Regions from separate parts of the Chryseobacterium sp. MYb328 genome, predicted to be linked through region 1. Evidence: riboswitches for the same ligand, from Rfam matches in the RefSeq annotation. Region 1 holds a riboswitch; each other region holds the start of a gene.
The links. A riboswitch is a leader RNA that binds a small molecule or an ion and turns the genes downstream of it on or off. The one in region 1 is predicted to bind cobalamin.
Positions count from the first base shown of each region.

Region 2: linked by a shared signal. The riboswitch ahead of WH267_RS04745 (TonB-dependent receptor plug domain-containing protein) and the one ahead of WH267_RS13300 (T9SS type A sorting domain-containing protein) in region 1 are both predicted to bind cobalamin.
Region 3: linked by a shared signal. The riboswitch ahead of metE (5-methyltetrahydropteroyltriglutamate--homocysteine S-methyltransferase) and the one ahead of WH267_RS13300 (T9SS type A sorting domain-containing protein) in region 1 are both predicted to bind cobalamin.
Region 4: linked by a shared signal. The riboswitch ahead of prpB (methylisocitrate lyase) and the one ahead of WH267_RS13300 (T9SS type A sorting domain-containing protein) in region 1 are both predicted to bind cobalamin.

Region 1 covers NZ_JBBGZQ010000012.1:66,324-70,577, reverse strand. Annotated here, with positions in the region: gene dnaG (DNA primase) at 1-686, shown strand, start outside; gene clpP (ATP-dependent Clp endopeptidase proteolytic subunit ClpP) at 798-1,484, shown strand; gene WH267_RS13300 (T9SS type A sorting domain-containing protein) at 1,688-2,803, opposite strand; cobalamin riboswitch at 2,875-3,063, opposite strand; gene WH267_RS13295 (esterase-like activity of phytase family protein) at 3,319-4,254, shown strand, end outside.
Region 2 covers NZ_JBBGZQ010000003.1:157,317-161,570, reverse strand. Annotated here, with positions in the region: gene WH267_RS04755 (MbnP family protein) at 1-509, shown strand, start outside; gene WH267_RS04750 (cytochrome-c peroxidase) at 526-1,545, shown strand; cobalamin riboswitch at 1,676-1,862, shown strand; gene WH267_RS04745 (TonB-dependent receptor plug domain-containing protein) at 1,976-4,018, shown strand; gene WH267_RS04740 (YncE family protein) at 4,015-4,254, shown strand, end outside.
Region 3 covers NZ_JBBGZQ010000041.1:11,243-15,496, reverse strand. Annotated here, with positions in the region: gene metE (5-methyltetrahydropteroyltriglutamate--homocysteine S-methyltransferase) at 1-2,013, opposite strand, end outside; cobalamin riboswitch at 2,189-2,374, opposite strand; gene WH267_RS24505 (Lrp/AsnC family transcriptional regulator) at 2,563-3,024, shown strand; gene WH267_RS24500 (bacteriocin-like protein) at 3,173-3,457, opposite strand; gene WH267_RS24495 (XRE family transcriptional regulator) at 3,893-4,254, shown strand, end outside.
Region 4 covers NZ_JBBGZQ010000002.1:184,432-188,685, forward strand. Annotated here, with positions in the region: gene WH267_RS02835 (bifunctional 2-methylcitrate dehydratase/aconitate hydratase) at 1-16, opposite strand, end outside; gene prpC (bifunctional 2-methylcitrate synthase/citrate synthase) at 53-1,207, opposite strand; gene prpB (methylisocitrate lyase) at 1,194-2,102, opposite strand; cobalamin riboswitch at 2,544-2,738, opposite strand; gene WH267_RS02850 (helix-turn-helix transcriptional regulator) at 3,074-4,072, opposite strand; gene WH267_RS02855 (VOC family protein) at 4,245-4,254, shown strand, end outside.

The sequences.
Region 1 (4,254 bases):
AGAAGCAGATTACCCAGAATCAGACCCATCATGTCCAGCAGCAGCATAAGGAAAAAGCGGCTCCAAAGCTGGAGATTGTTCCTCCGGATAAAGAAAAAGAAGACCCTTTTTTGTTTGAAGTATTGTTTATGGAGAACAAACTTGTTGAGCATATGTTAGCATTTGGAGATATTGTTCTTAAAAGGAAAAATGAAAATAATGAAGAATATCAGATAACAGTTATTGAAGAAATTATTCATCACTTTGAAGAGGAACAATATACATTTTTAGTTAAAGGAAATGAGATTATTATCAATCAGGTCAAAGAAGGAATTCAGAAAGATGAATTGAGAAGTGGAAACTTTTTTGTATCTTTTATGGATGAAGAAATTACGACAAAGGTTGTGGATGCGCTGATTCCTTTGGATGAGCTTGAAAATTGGGCGTCCAGAAATATTTATCCACCCAATTACGGAGATAATGTTGCAGATCAGATCCAGGGTGATGTTTTGCTACATAAATACAGATATATTGATTATCTGATTAAGGAAACGGCGGGCGAGCTGGATCAATACAGTGGGGCTGATGAAGTAAAGTACTTTGAGCTGATCAAAAAAATTACTTTACTGAAGCAGGCTTCCATCCGATTGAGTAATATCATTGAGTATTCCCCGATCAAGGGAATCTATGTAGATCGGAAAAGATAGTTTAAAGACAAAAGGATTCCGGATTCTATGACAAAAAGTCCTATAAAATTTTAGGAATAAATATTGTAATTTAAACTTCGGAAATATTTTAAAATAATACATAATATCAATATGGACATTAAAAAGGAATTCAGAGATTTCTCTGTAAAACATTTAGGAAACAACGGTCTGGCTACCGATCAGTATATGGGAATGTATGGCCCAACGAATTTAACTCCGTACATCATGGAAGAAAGAAGATTAAACGTTGCTCAGATGGACGTTTTTTCCCGTCTGATGATGGATAGAATTATCTTCCTGGGAACTGGAATTGACGATCAGGTAGCGAATATCGTTACTGCTCAGCTTTTATTCCTGGAAAGTGCAGATCCGTCTAAAGATATTCAGATCTATATCAATTCTCCTGGTGGAAGTGTATATGCCGGTTTAGGTATTTATGACACCATGCAGATCATTAAGCCGGATGTAGCGACAATCTGTACAGGAATGGCTGCTTCTATGGGAGCCGTATTATTGGTTGCAGGAGAAAAAGGAAAGCGTTCTGCGCTTAAACATTCAAGAGTAATGATTCACCAGCCTTCAGGAGGTGCTCAGGGAGTAGCTTCCGATATGGAGATCAACTTAAGAGAGATGTTGAAATTGAAGCAGGAGCTTTATGACATTATTGCTCATCATTCAGGACAGACTTACGAGTGGGTAGAGAAATCTTCCGACAGAGATTACTGGATGACTTCCGAAGAAGCTAAAAGCTACGGTATGGTAGATGAGGTTCTTCAAAGATCTACAGAGAAAAAATAATTGATTGTATAATCATAATGAAAAACGCATCCAACTTGGATGCGTTTTTTTGTTTGCGGCGAATACACGAATTTTTATTGTACGTTTCATAGCGGATTGCTATAACGAAGAAATATCAAAATTGAAGACGTGATATTCTCCTCCGATGGAGGGGTGTCGAAAATTCAAAGAATTTTTGACGGGGTGGTTTACCATCTCCCTCTTTACTTCTTCACAATCTTATGTACAGTAGAACCACTCTTAGTTTTAACCTCAACCCAGTATACACCGGTATTTAAAGATGTAACATTAATCTTAGATGTCTGAGTAGTCATCACTTTCTGTCCTAAAGAAGAATAAATATTGACTTCTTTGATATTTTCAGGAGTTTCAATCTGAATAAAATCACTTGTTGGATTTGGATAAATATTGAATAATGCTTTCTTGTTTGCTGAAGCCACCGATAATGTAGCGTTATGTGCCTCAGTTGGTGTGAAAGGTCTTCTTTGTCCGAAACTTAATCCTAACCATATATTGTTACTCAATTGTATCTGGCTGAGATCAGTTTTTTTCTGCCAGCTAGAAAGGTCTTCTCCGGTGTATAATTTCCAGTTTTCTGTTCCGGAGTTATTTCCTGTGAAGGTATTGAGTGATAGATTGGAAATTTGGTTATTGCTGGAAGTGAAATTGAAATAGGAAGCTTGTGACTGGATAAGCTGCAGAGCCTGTTCCGCTGTTATACTGCCATTATACTGAATTCCAAAAACAAATGAATTGGCTTGATCATTAGAATTATTAGTTCCAAAATCTACCACTACAAGACTTTTATTGGTTCCTGTTCCAATCCAATGGGTAATTTGTGATGAAGTATACCATTGGGAACTGTAAGCGGGTACTGGAGTTGATGGTGGGGTATCAATTTCATCCATTCCATAGGTTATTCCAAACCATAGTCCGTCTGTTAAAGCAGTATAGCCTACACCATTATTTTGATTGGACATATTCCCTGCATTAGGTCCCGACCAGGTAATCCAGTAGTCATCTGTACTTGGAGTATGATGATTGTATGTGAAGCTGTACAGGAACCCTGAAGGAATGTCAGCCTCTATTTTAGGCTCTGCTTCTACAATAGCATTAACCATATCTTCCGCCATTAAATTATCATCATCAAAACGATAGCCCCAAACATAAGAATTAGGCGTGTTGTTGTCATTAAAATCAGCAATGAAATAGGCCTTTTTAGAACCGGTTCCCACCCAAAACTTAATGTCATTTTCTGTGAATTGAGCGAAGAAAAACTGCGTACAAAGCAGTAAGAAAAAAAAATAGATTTTTCTCATAATATAATTAAATTAAAGTTTTATTCCCGAAACTTATTAATAGGAAGAGACTGGTATAGTCTGATTCTAAAATTAAAAGTTTATTCAAGGCAGGTCTCCTGGCTCGCATCCTATAGCTAACCTTCCCGGATTTTGGTCCAGTGGTATCATACAGCTACAGGTAAACAGCTTACAGTTGCGGGTACAGCTCAAGATTTGAATAATATTCTCACTTAATTCCCTATTATGAACAGTGTTCAACCTTAAAGACCGCAAATATATCATATAAATTTTTGATGCCTATTTTGTGAATTACATACCTGTTTTAACCTTTTATTAAAGGTTAATTGTATTTTCTGAATTTGAATTTATTGATTGGTAATGGATTGGGTTTATGTGTTCGGATTTTTAAGTTAAATCTGAATTTTTGTTGTTTATACTGAATTCATCTTTAGGTTCTATTGTTAAAATACAATTATCATTGCATTCAAGATCAGTTTATAATCAAGTTATACTTTCGCGCCATAAAAGTTAATATGAAAAAATTACTATTATCTGCTTTGATGATGACTGTATTATGGTCATGTAAAGATGATGAAAATAATGTAAATAACCAGGATGTTAATTATTCTAAACTTCCGCAGGAATTTCCATTTTCTACTTTGGCAACAATAAACGGAGTAGCTGTGATTAATGGTGGATTTGGCTCAGGAGCTGCTGCTCACCCTACAAGAAAAGGGGAGTTTTATGTGATTACAGACCGTGGTCCGAATACAGATTATCAGAATGGTAAAAAATTTTTAACTCCCAATTTTACTCCAACCATTATGCATTTTAAAATTAATGCTGAAGGGAATGTAGAAGTAATCAAATATATTAAACTTAAAAATCCATCCGGACAGCCTATTACAGGACTTCCAAACCCAGTAGGAATGGGAAGTACAGGTGAAGTAGCTTATGATGCATCAGGAAATGTTCTGGGAACGGATAAATATGGCTTAGACAGTGAAAGTATTGTAGCTGCATCAGATGGTACATTCTGGGTTTCTGATGAATACGGACCGCACATTGTTCATTATAGTGCTGATGGAGTAGAGCTGGAAAGAATAAGCCCGATTGGGGTAAATACAGGAAGTAGAAAATTACCTGCCGTTTTAGCTAAAAGAAGAGCCAACAGAGGAATGGAAGGTCTTTGTATAACTCCGGACGGGAAAACATTGGTGGGGACAATACAGTCCATGATGTTGGTGCCTTCAAAAGCTTTGGCAACGAACACAACCTTAACGAGAATCGTAACTTTCGATATCAGTACTGGAAAAACGAAACAATATCTGTATAAGCAGGATGGTGGAGCTTCGGATTCTGTTTGTGACATTACGGCATTAGGGAATAATGAATTCCTAGTGATTGAAAGAGATGGTAATTTCGGGACACAGGGCGGAATTAAAAAGGTATACAGAATCAACTTAAGT
Region 2 (4,254 bases), on a different contig from region 1:
GAGAGTATAAAAAGATCAAATTCGGATTAGGAGTAAAAAAAGACCTGAATGTTTTGGATCAGGTGAGATTTCCAAAGTTCTATGCCACTGTAGGTTCTAACGATACCCAAATGATGTGGGAATGGGGAGCAGGGTATCGTTTTACAAAAATCGAAGGTTTTTATGGAGTAGATAACAAACAGATGTCTATCCACACAGGAAGTACTATAAAAGGATCAGAAGGTAATTTTACCCAGGGAGTAGATGCATATAGAGATGTGACTTTAGATCTTTCTCAACATGCCATTGTAGATAACAAAGCGCCTAAAATTATTATTAAAGCAGATTTTGATAAACTGTTAACGGGGAAAATTAATACGATTGTATTGGTTACGGGAACAGGATCAGATGGTAATGCTACTCCGAATATTCATACTGCTAACCAAATGGTAAAATTTGTTGATAACCTTGGTGGAAATGGTTCAAGTGATATTTCCGGAATGTTTTCAGTGAGTGGTGTTGAAAACTAGACTCTTCTCTGCTGCAATGAAAAAAGGATTAAGTTTTTTAGCCATTTTCATTCTGTTAATATCTTGTAATAATGATCGTTACGAACCTATTTCTGACGATAATCCACAGGTCTTGCTCAATATTCCGTCTGGGTTTCCGGAACTAAACAATTCGGTGAACTCTAATAAACCTACAAAATATGGAGTAGAATTAGGGGAGAAATTATTTAATGAGAAAAGGTTAAGTGCAGATAATACTATTTCCTGTTCCAGCTGTCATATTCAGGGAAATTCTTTTGCAGATCATAATGCACAGGGAATAGGAATTCAGAATAGAGTAGGGTTGCGAAATGTTCCCGCTATTCAGAATATGCTCTTTATGAAGTTTTATAATTGGGATGGCAATATCCTTGAATTGGAAAAACAGCCGTTGGTTCCTATTATTACTCATGAAGAAATGGGGTCTTCTATTCTGGAAGTGATAGGGAAAATAAGGGATGATATGATGTATAAAGATTTATTCAGAAAAGCATTTGGAGATGAAGCCATTACTGCTGAAAGGATTTATAAGAGTATTGCACAGTATGAGTACACTCTGATTTCTGCCAATAGCAAGTATGATAAGGTAAAACGGAAAGAAGGAGAAAGTTTTACAGAAAATGAAGCCTTGGGATATCAGACTTTTCAACAGAAATGTGCGGGTTGTCATAATACAGAGTTGTTTACTGATCAGAGTTTCAGGAATATTGGGTTTCCTGTAAATCCGGATACCAATGAAGCCGGCCGTGGAAGGGTTACGGGTATTCCGGCAGATTATATGAGTTTTCGGGTTCCTTCTTTAAGAAATGTAGAATATACAGCACCTTATGGAAGTTATGGACAGTTCCCAACATTAAGGGCAGTCCTTGATTATTTTGACAAAGGTGTTTTATCTGCAGATAACCTTGATCCTGTTTTTAAAAATAATGGAAACAGAATTCCTCTCTCGGAGCAGGAAAAGACAAATCTTATCCTGTTTATGAAAACGCTTAGTGATCGTGAATTTGTAAAAAAATAATCACGGGTAAAAACAGAAAAACTCAACAAAAATTGATTGCTTAAATCCCGTTACAATCTAGCGGGATTTTTCATGTTTACTAATTGATAATCATTTTATTCTGCATGCCATCGTATCTGGTGAGAATTTTATATCTTTGCCGGAATTTGGTGAGCCATAATAAGCTCTTAAAAGGGAATCCGGTGAAAATCTGGAACAGACCCGCTGCTGTAAGCTCCGCACCAAAGTTTTTGAAGAATAGATCCACTGTTTTTAGGAATGGGAAGGATTTCAAAAACGGAGTAAGTCAGAAGACCTGCCAGAAATAATAAACGTTTGACGCTTTCGTGGAATAAAGCTTAGGACAACAATGATTCTGTGCAGTAACAGCTGTGCTTTGTCGTTGCTTTTCTTATATCCATTAGCGTCATCATGATCCATGAATGAGCTAATGATAGCAAAACTAACTACATTTCAATTCCATACAATTGTTTTCACGGTATTCGTGTTAACCTCTCAAATTCTATTTTCTCAAACCAGAAAAAAAGACAGTATCAAAGGAGAAGTCATAAAGACTGTCAATATTTACAAAAAAAACTTTAAAGAAATCTTGCCTGCACAGGTCTTACAGGGTGAAGAGCTTGAAAGGCTTAATAGTCATTCTGTTGCGGATGCATTAAGGTATTTCTCCGGAGTTCAGATTAAAGATTACGGTGGAATGGGTGGTTTGAAGACGGTCAATATCCGAAGTATGGGAAGCCAGAATGTAGGTGTTTTCTATGATGGAATCCAGCTTGGGAATGCTCAGAACGGAGTGGTCGATTTGGGAAGATATTCTCTGGATGATCTGGAAGAGATCTCGTTGTACAATGGTCAGAAAAGTGAAATTTTTCAACCGGCAAAAGACTTCGGATCGTCAGGATCTATTTATTTACAACCCAAAACACCGGTATTCACAGGAAACAGGAAAACCAATCTTCTGATCAGAGCAAAAAGTGCTTCTATTGATTTATTTAATCCTTCTTTTCGCTTAGAGCAAAAGATTTCAAAAAGAATTTCAGCAAGCGTCAGTGCAGAATTTCTCCAAAGTGATGGGCTTTATAAGTTCCACTATAGCAGGAAATATCCTAATGGGGCTACTGCTTCTGATACTATTTCCAAAAGATATGACTCCGACATTAAAGCAAAACGCTTTGAAGCTGCTCTTAATGGAACTTTAAATAACGGAAGCTGGAATATACGAGGGTATGGTTATATTTCAAACCGTGGTATTCCGGCACCTATTGTGAAGAACCGTTTTAAGGCAAGAGGAGCAAGAATGCTTGATGAAAATTATTTTGTTCAGGCCAATTTCAGGAAAAAGCTGTTTCCTAAGCTTGAAACTCAGCTGAAGGCAAAGTTTGCTTACGATTACACTTATTTTAACGATACGGTATTGTCTCAGTCTGCGATGCCCGCCATCAATACTTATATTCAACGGGAGGTTTATCTTTCCTCTTCCAATGTATACTCTATCACTCCTAATTGGGATGTCAGTCTGAATGGAGATTTTCAGTATAATAATATGGATGCTAATTTGTATAAATTTTCATATCCTACCCGCTATACTACACTTGTTGCTTTAGCTTCTACCTACCAGTGGAACAGGTTTAAGTTTTTAGGAAGTCTTTTAGGAACATTTACTTTTGAGGAAGTAAAAATGAATAAGCGCCCTGATGACAGGAGAGAATGGACACCTGCTTTCTTTATGAGTTATCAGCCGGAAGCAATGCCAGAGCTTACCCTCAGAGCTTTCTATAAAAATATCTTCAGATTGCCAACCTTTAATGACCTGTATTATACGAGTGTTGGAAATACCTATCTGCAACCTGAGTTTACCCATCAGTATGACGTAGGATTTACCTATCAGAAAAGGTATGATCATTCCCTATTTAAAGGTCTTTATGTAAAAGTAGATGGCTATTATAACAAAGTAAAAGATAAAATTGTAGCAGTGCCAACCACTAATATGTTTCGTTGGATGATGGTGAACCTTGGGAAGGTTGAAATCATTGGAGTAGATGTAAACGTACAGGCTGAAATGATGTTAGGGAATGTGAAAATTAAACCATTATTATCGTATACCTATCAGAGAGCTCAGGACAAAACAAACAATGGCGGAGAGAAAGAAACCTATTATGGAGAACAAATTCCTTATACGCCATGGCATAGCGGATCCTTTACCTTAATGGCTGATTATAAAGACTGGAGCTTCAACTACAGTACAATTTATGTAGGGAAAAGATATGACGGGCAGCTGGATAATATTCAGTATAATTTTATTCAGCCCTGGTATACCCACGATCTTTCTATTCAGAGAAAACTGAGCCTGGCTGGACATCCTTTTAAAATCAATCTGGAAATGAATAATGTTTTTAACCAGTACTATGATGTGGTACTCAATTATCCTATGCCGGGAAGAAACTTCAGGCTCACTTTAAACTTTAATTTATGAAAAAGTTAAATATTTGTTTTCTGTTTTTGACATTAATTGCGCTTGTCTCCTGTCGTACCGATGATGTCATTATTCCCATGGAAGTAGTGGAAGGACTTAATCCTGTAGAGAATACAGGAATAAAAGGATTCTATGTACTGAATGAAGGAAATATGGGAAGCAATAAATGCACCCTTGATTTTTTTGATTACACGAAAGGGACATATTTCAGAAATATCTATTCCGAGACCAATCCA
Region 3 (4,254 bases), on a different contig from region 1:
ATCAGCATCCATATCTGCAATATTCTTAATTATGTCATTAAATTCTGAATAGCACATATGCGTATGGATCTGGGTGGCATCTTCTACTCCACTTGCTGAGATTTTAAACGCTTCTACAGCCCATTTAAGGTAATCTTGCCAATCCGTTTTTCTCAATGGAAGTCCTTCACGGATAGCCGGTTCATCAATCTGAATAATCCTGATTCCTGCTTTTTCCAGATCCTGAACTTCATCACGGATCGCCAGAGCAATCTGTTTACAGGTTTCGGAACGGGGCTGGTCGTCACGTACAAATGACCATTGTAAGATGGTTACAGGTCCTGTAAGCATTCCTTTTACCCATTGATTGGTTTGAGATTGCGCATATTGAGACCAATACACCGTCATAGGTTCAGGCCTTGAGACATCTCCAAAAATGATTGGTGGCTTTACAGAACGGCTTCCATAGCTCTGTACCCAACCGTTTTTAGTAAAAGTAAATCCCTGTAATTGCTCTCCGAAATATTCCACCATATCATTACGCTCATACTCACCATGAACAAGAACATCAATTCCGATGCTTTCCTGCCAACGAATCGTTTTTTGGGTTTCCTCTTTTAATAAAGTATCATATTGCTCGGCAGTCAGTTCTCCCTTTTTGAATTTTGCTCTCCAGCTTCTTACTTCAGCAGTCTGTGGAAATGACCCGATGGTTGTCGTAGGAAATAAAGGAAGCTGTAATGCCTTTTGTTGAGTCTCTTTACGGACACTGAATGAATTTTTCCTTTGCGAATCTGCCTCTGTAATAGAATATGCTCTTAGTTTTACATTTTCATTATGAATCAGTAAAGATGTTTTTCTGTCTGAAGCGGCTTTTTTATTGTTTTCAAAATCCAGAAGAATATTATGATCAGAAGTTTCCGAAGCCAGCTCTTTAAGGATTACCACTTCTTTTACTTTTTGTTTGGCAAAAGCCAGCCAGTTTTTGATTTCAGATTGAAGACCGGTTTCAAAATCTAAATCACATGGTGAATGCAGCAGAGAGCATGAAGGAGCGATGAAAACTCTTTCAGATCCTAATTTTTCAACTGCTTTTTTGATGATAGATAAAGATTTTTCATAATCATTTTTCCAGATGTTTCTGCCATCTACCACTCCAAGAGATAAGCTTAGGCTTTCTGGAATAGAATCAAGTGCATCTTCAAGCTGCTCAGGGTTTCTTATCAGATCAATATGCAGTACATTCACAGGAAGTGAGGCTGCAAGAGACAGGTTGTTCTTTAATCCTTCGAAATATGTCGTTACAATGAATGTAAGTTTTGGAAACTGTCTTCTAAGCTCAGTATATACAAAAGTATAGGCTTCTTTTGCCTTTTCAGTAAGGTCTAAGGCTAAGAAAGGTTCATCAAACTGAATCCATTCAGCACCCTGGCTTTGTAACTTTGATAAGATATCAATATAAACTGGAAGAAGATTATGGGCAAGATCCAGCTTATCAAATCCTTCTTCTTTTTCCTTTCCTAAAAGTAAATAAGAAACCAAACCGATAATTACAGGTTTTGCATTGATCCCTGCCTGTTTTGCTCCGGCAAATTCATTAAAAATCTTATCTGAGGTAAGTTTAAACTGCTGATTTTTATAAAATTCAGGGACTATATAATGATAATTGGTATCAAACCACTTCGTCATTTCCATCGCAGTGATATCCAATCCGTCTTTCTGATATCCTCTTGCCATGGCAAAGTAAAGATCCAGTTCCGAATTGTTCTTTTTAAGAGCTACCTCATGATAACGTGTTGGGATAGCTCCTACCACAAGGCTCATGTCCAGCACCTGGTCGTAGTAGGAAAAATCATTGCAGGGAATAAGATCGATTCCTGCTTCTTTCTGAAGGTTCCAGTTCTGGCTGCAGATAGATCTTCCTACGGTAAGAAGTTCTTCCAAAACGATTTTACCTGACCAATACTGTTCGCAGGCTTTTTTTAGTTCTCTTTTGCTACCAATACGCGGATAGCCCAGAATGTGTGTTTGCATTTTTACAAATTTTAAATTAAACTTATTTTAAATGCTCTTTGAATGCTTCGGAATGCTGTTCGGGATAGAAATTTTTGAGATCAGGTGATATAAGCAGTTGGTACAGTTTCACCCGGAGATAAAACGTACTGCAATAGATCATCTGTATGACTCAAAAGCTTCAGACCGCGAAAGCATTGTCAATTCAGTAAAGGCAGGTCTCCTGACTTGTAACAGTTTCTGTCATCCTTCCCGCTTTTGGCAGTGGATATCTAAGGACAGAAACCTTTGATGTGTTACTTACAGTTGCGCGACAGCTCGTGATTCTCACACGATTCCCTATTAATCTACCTTAAGTAAAACCTTTCCTGTTTGATGAAGATTGTAAAGAACGATCTTTTACCAATAGTATGTCTGATAAAAGATTTTAATTTTGTGTAAAATTACTAAAACAGAATATATTAGCAATTAAACAGGGTTTATTTGGTTAATATAGCTTTTAAATTGTATTTTTAAAGAATATAATTCTGTATATTTGGGTGATTTTAAAATATAAAAGAATAATATTCTGTGGAACAACTTGATGATAAGGACATAAAACTGCTGAAACTGCTTCAGAACAATGCAAAATTGACCGTTAAAGAACTTGCTAAGGAAATTAATCTGTCACCTTCTCCTGTTTTTGAGAGGGTAAAAAGACTGGAACAGGAAGGCTTTGTAAAAAGATATGCAGCAATTCTGGATGCAGAAAAGCTTAACCGTGGATTTACGGTATTCTGCCAGATTAAATTGAAAATTCATGACCGCTCTGTGGGCTATGATTTTGTAAAAGAAATCCTGGAAATTGAAGAAGTGGCAGAATGTTACAATATTTCCGGAGATTTTGATTTCCTGTTGAAAGTTCAGGTTCGCGATATGAAACATTATCAGGATTTTGTATTTAATAAGCTGGGTTCTGTAGACTCTATAGGAAGTACACACAGTACCTTTGTAATGTCTGAAGTAAAAAATAATCAGGGCTTGACTTTATAAAATGACTGTTTTATTTACCTAAAACTTAACAGGCTTTAAAAACCTGTCAGGTGTAATATATTTAGTATCATATTCAGAATAAAAAAATAAAAAAGCCGCTCTAAGAATAGAGCGGCTATACTTTTTTAATTTTTAATGGAGTTGCTGATTAGCAAGTAGAACCACACTCTAATAATTTGATGTGGATTACACCATTAACTACACACTGTGTTTGGCATAAAGCGTTTCCTACAACAGTACCTACACCGCCGATAACTCCACCTACTGTAGAACCTACTCCGGTAACAACGCCACCTACGATAGTACCTACTCCTCCAAGAACGCCACCAACAACGCCTCCTAGACCTCCTAGTAAACCTCCGATTGGATCAAGTAATCCTTCTCCTGAAATTGATTTTAGTTCGTTTCTGTCTAGTTTTTTGAAATTTTTCATGATTAAAATTTTATATGATTAATACATCACAAATATATGATAATTAATAATAAACTCATATTATTTTGAATAAAATAATTAAACAATTTTATTATTTAATATTTCGTTAATATAAATGAATAACATTGTGTATATCATTTTTGTTTGTATCTGATTGATTCACTAAATTTTAAAAAACATATTTCAAATTTTAAATGTTGGAGTTAATATTTTCAATGTAAATTAACTTTTTAATGGTTAATATTTAATGTTTGTTAAAATGAGGTTTTAAAGGTAAAAACTGAGGCTGCAACTGTAAAAAACAGGTGCTTTATTAGCTGATTTTTCTTGCTTTAGTTAAGAAGTGATAAAATTCTCTAAATTTTATGGTAAATGCTGTTCTGATTATTGACCACAGGGCGTAAAATTTGTATTTTTGTGGACATACTTCTATCAATGTCAATTTTTTCAAATAATATACGCTCTTTGAGAGCCAAGAGAAAACTTTCTCAGCAAAACGTAGCTGATGACCTTACGATCTCCCGGGTGAGATATTCTAAATACGAAAACGGAATTTCAGAACCTCCAATGGAGCTTCTTATTAAGATAGCCAAATATTTTCATGTCAGTATAGATCTGTTGCTGTCCGTAGACCTTCAGAAATATTCAACGGAAGATATGCTGAAGCTTCCGGATAACAGAATTGTTCTTCCTGTAGCTGTGGATGATCTTGGAAATGATACCATAGAAATCATTCCTCAGAAAGCTTCTATGGGATATCTGGAGGGATATAGTGATGTGGGATATATTGAAAGTCT
Region 4 (4,254 bases), on a different contig from region 1:
AAATGTGTGATGACATCTTTATTTTATAATTTAGTTATTAATTGTGATATGTTTATTTTCTGTCTTGTAGAGAGATGAATTCCTTATTTTCAGGACCTGTGTAGTTAGCACTTGGGCGGATAATTTTTCCATCCTGTCTCTGTTCAATAATATGAGCGCTCCATCCTGTAACTCTGGAGATAACGAAGAGTGGAGTAAACATAAGGGTAGGTACTCCCATTAGATGATAGGATACCGCAGAGAACCAATCCAGATTCGGAAACATTTTCTTTTCTTCCCACATGATGGTTTCCAGTCTTTCAGCGATATTATACAACAGCATATCTCCGGCTTCCTCAGAAAGTTCTTTAGCTACTTTTTTAATCACCACATTTCTTGGGTCCGAAATTGTGTAAACAGGATGTCCGAATCCGATGATCACTTCTTTGTTGACAATGCGCTGACGGATATCTGCTTCCGCTTCATCTGGCGAATTGTATCGGCTTTGGATTTCAAATGCCACTTCATTGGCACCACCATGTTTAGGACCTCTTAAAGCACCAATGGCTCCTGTAATAGCTGAATAAATATCTGAACCTGTTCCTGCGATCACACGGCTAGTGAATGTAGAAGCGTTAAATTCATGTTCGGCGTAAAGATTTAACGAGATCTGCATGGCTCTTACCCATGAATCAGAAGGTTTTTTTCCATGTAATAAATGAAGAAAATGCCCTCCAATCGTATCGTCATCTGTTTCTACATCAATCTCTTTTCCATTATGGGTATAGTGATACCAGTATAATAAACCCGAACTGAATGATGCCAGTAATTTATCTGCAATATCCCTCGCTCCGGCAATATTATGATCGTCTTTTTCCGGTTGAATACTGCCAATAGCGGATACCATGGATCTCATTACATCCATCGGATGTGCCGCTGCCGGAATACTCTTTAAAATATTTCTTACAGAATGGGGTAACCCTCTTAAAGACTTTAATTTAGCTTTGTAATTTTTCAATTGAGCTCCGGTAGGCAGCTGACCATAGATCAAAAGGTAAGCTACTTCTTCAAACTCCGCTTTTTCAGCCAGATCCAGGATGTCATATCCTCTGTAGTGGAGATCATTTCCACTTTTTCCTACGCTGCAAAGCGCTGTATTGCCTGCTGCTACTCCAGAAAGGGCAACGCTTTTCTTAGGCTTGAATGTTGGTTCGCTATTCGTTGACATTACTATTTTGTTTAAAAAGGTTATCTAATTTTTGTTCATAATCATGGTATCCAATGCTTTGATAGAGTTCTTCTCTGGTCTGCATAGTGTCTAATACATGGGCCTGGGTTCCGTCTTTGCGGATGTGTTCATAGACATTCAGGGCCGCTTTATTGGCTGCACGGAAAGCTGAAAGAGGGTAAAGGATCAATCCTACGCCTGCATCTTTTAATTCATCAACCGTATACATATCAATCATTCCAAACTCTGTGATGTTGGCCAATACAGGGATTCCCGCTGCATCAACGAATTTTTGATAAAAACTTAGATCAGGAACTGCTTCGGCAAAAATAAAATCAGCACCGGCTTCCTTATAGGCAATGGCTCTTTCAAGAGTTTTTTCCAGCCCTTCATTGGCAAAAGCATCCGTTCTGGCTCCGATTACAAAACTTTCATCTGTACGGGCATCTGCAGCAGCCTTCAGCCTGTCTGACATCTCTTCTTTGGTTACGAGTTCTTTTCCTGGACGATGTCCACAACGTTTTGCTCCCACCTGATCTTCGATATGTAAAGCTGCTGCACCTGCTTTAATCAATGATTTTACAGTTCTGGCGACGTTGAATGCTGATGGGCCAAATCCTGTATCCACATCTACCAGTAAAGGTAAATCACAGACATTGGTAATTCTTTGAATATCAATTAATACATCTTCCAGCGTGGTAATTCCCAAATCAGGAATTCCTAAAGATCCGGCAGCAACGCCGCCGCCTGAAAGATAAATGGCATTGAAGCCGGCTTGTTTGGCCAATAATGCATGGTTGGCATTGATGGCCCCGACAATCTGAAGAGGACTTTCTTTTTGCATAGCCTTCCGGAATTGAGTACCGGGAGACTTCCAGTTTTCATTTTTAGTCATTGTAATATTTATGGTTTAGGTGAAATTTGTTTACAGATAGAGAAGAATAGCGATCATGATTTAATTGCAGGGAAGTAAAAAGAGAATAATGAGTATCGCTTCGATTTGCTGCCAACAGACAGAAAATCTGTGTGTTTTTTAGGAAACAGCATTTCAGGATCTTGACAGATCTGTTGGGTGTGTAGGAATTATCGAAATGGGTTAGGTACATTTTTTACTTTTTACATGCATTAAACGCTATAAAAAGTTCCTGCAGACTTCACAATGCTTTGTGAGAAAGAAAAATTACGGAAAGGTGACACGGATGAGCGGTAGATTCATAGAAGAACCTGTTGTTCTGCTATTATCTATCTCAAAAAATAATACGAGTTGATAAACTATTTTATCATATCATTATCCATACCGTATCATACCTGACTATAAGCTTCAAACCGCGAAAGCATCGTCAATTCGAAATAGGCAGGTCTCCTGACTTGTAACGGTTTTTATCATCCTTCCCATATACCGGAGCATACAGTGGATATGAATTTGATAAAAACCTTTTTGTTGTTACTTACAGTTGCGCGACAGTTCGTGATTTGCACACGATTCCCTTTTAATACACAGCTAAGTGTTACCAATTTCGGTTGATAAAGAAGGTGTTAAGAACTCCTTGGTGGTAAATATAGACATTTTATGAAAACGACAAAATATTTTATGCGAACAATAATTAATTGAATGTAATTTGTTGATAACGTTTTGATTACGAAATGTATCTTTTGATGTTTTTAAAATAATATCTGGAATTTGCCCGGGTTTTTAATTACCAAATTGTTAACAAATAAGATAGAATTTTAAATTGATTTAAATAAAAGGTGTGTTTTTGTAGTAACTTTTCATATTTAAAAACAGAAGGAAAATACTGAATAAGTTCAAAGCTTCAAAATTGGAGTTAATTTCTAAAATACTGCATTTAAAATATAAGAAAAAATTTAGCGGCTGATTCCGTTTCCGTATTTAAACTGGCTTGGAATGATGTTATATTTTCTCTTAAATGCTGCTGAAAAATGTCTGGAATTTTTATATCCAATCACCTCAGAAATTTCATTAATACTTAGATCTCCTTCTATAAGCATTTTTTTTGCATGTTCCATCTTTATATCATTCCAGAAGCCGAATACGGTAGTTCCGAAAAGCTCTTTAAATCCCTTTTTTAAAGTAAATTCATTGGTTCCTACCTGATGGGCAAGGTCTATTAATGAACAGTTTTCATTAAGGTTATTGACGATAAAATCTCTCACTGCATAAATTTTATCTTCATCTTTTTTAAGAAGTGATGAGGTGGAAGAAGTAGTATTAAAAAGCTGTTCCAGTTGTAAAAGAAGAAGTTCAGCCACCTTGGCTTCAAGGTAGATTCTTTTAAAAATACCTTTTCTGTCGCAGTGAATGATGTCGTTCAGAACCTGGTACATTTCCAGGCTGATCCGGCAATGGTCCGGATTGATAAGACATGAATGCTGTTTCTCAATAGCATTTCTGAATGTATTGAATAGTTCAGAGTCTTCAGGAAGGAATTTCTTAAAAAAATCCGGGGCTAAATTAACTTCCAGGATCTGCATTTCATGACCGTCGAATTCCATCTGGCCACTCATCTGATGGGCATAAATTATATTATGCTGATAACTTTCAAAACAAACTTTATTGTTGAAATTCTCTGAAAGAGCAGCGCTTTTTCCTTTTAATGAAAAATGCATTTCAACACTTTCGAAATCGGCCTCAAAGTACAGTAATACTTTATTTTCAAGTGAAACATTCCCGAAGCCAATGTGAACATTCTCAAAACAGATCTCATGATAAAAACCATTTCCATAAGGAGGTTTCAGATGGGTAATACACTCTCTGATTTCGCCATCGTTCTGGTAATAGGCATTGGGATATTTTCTTTCCACCAATGTTCCTCCAATTTTATCATCGTAGACCCGTAATGCCATTATTATTTTATTATGATTAGAATTCTCCTTTTTGCGGACTTTTTACTCCCTTTTGCGTACCTGTGTGCCCCAATTTTCATCTTAGTTTTGCACAAAGATAAATAATTATTTAGAATGATTCTTAATAGTAAGCTTGATTTTATCTATTAAGATCAAATAAAAAATAATAGAAATGAAGAATA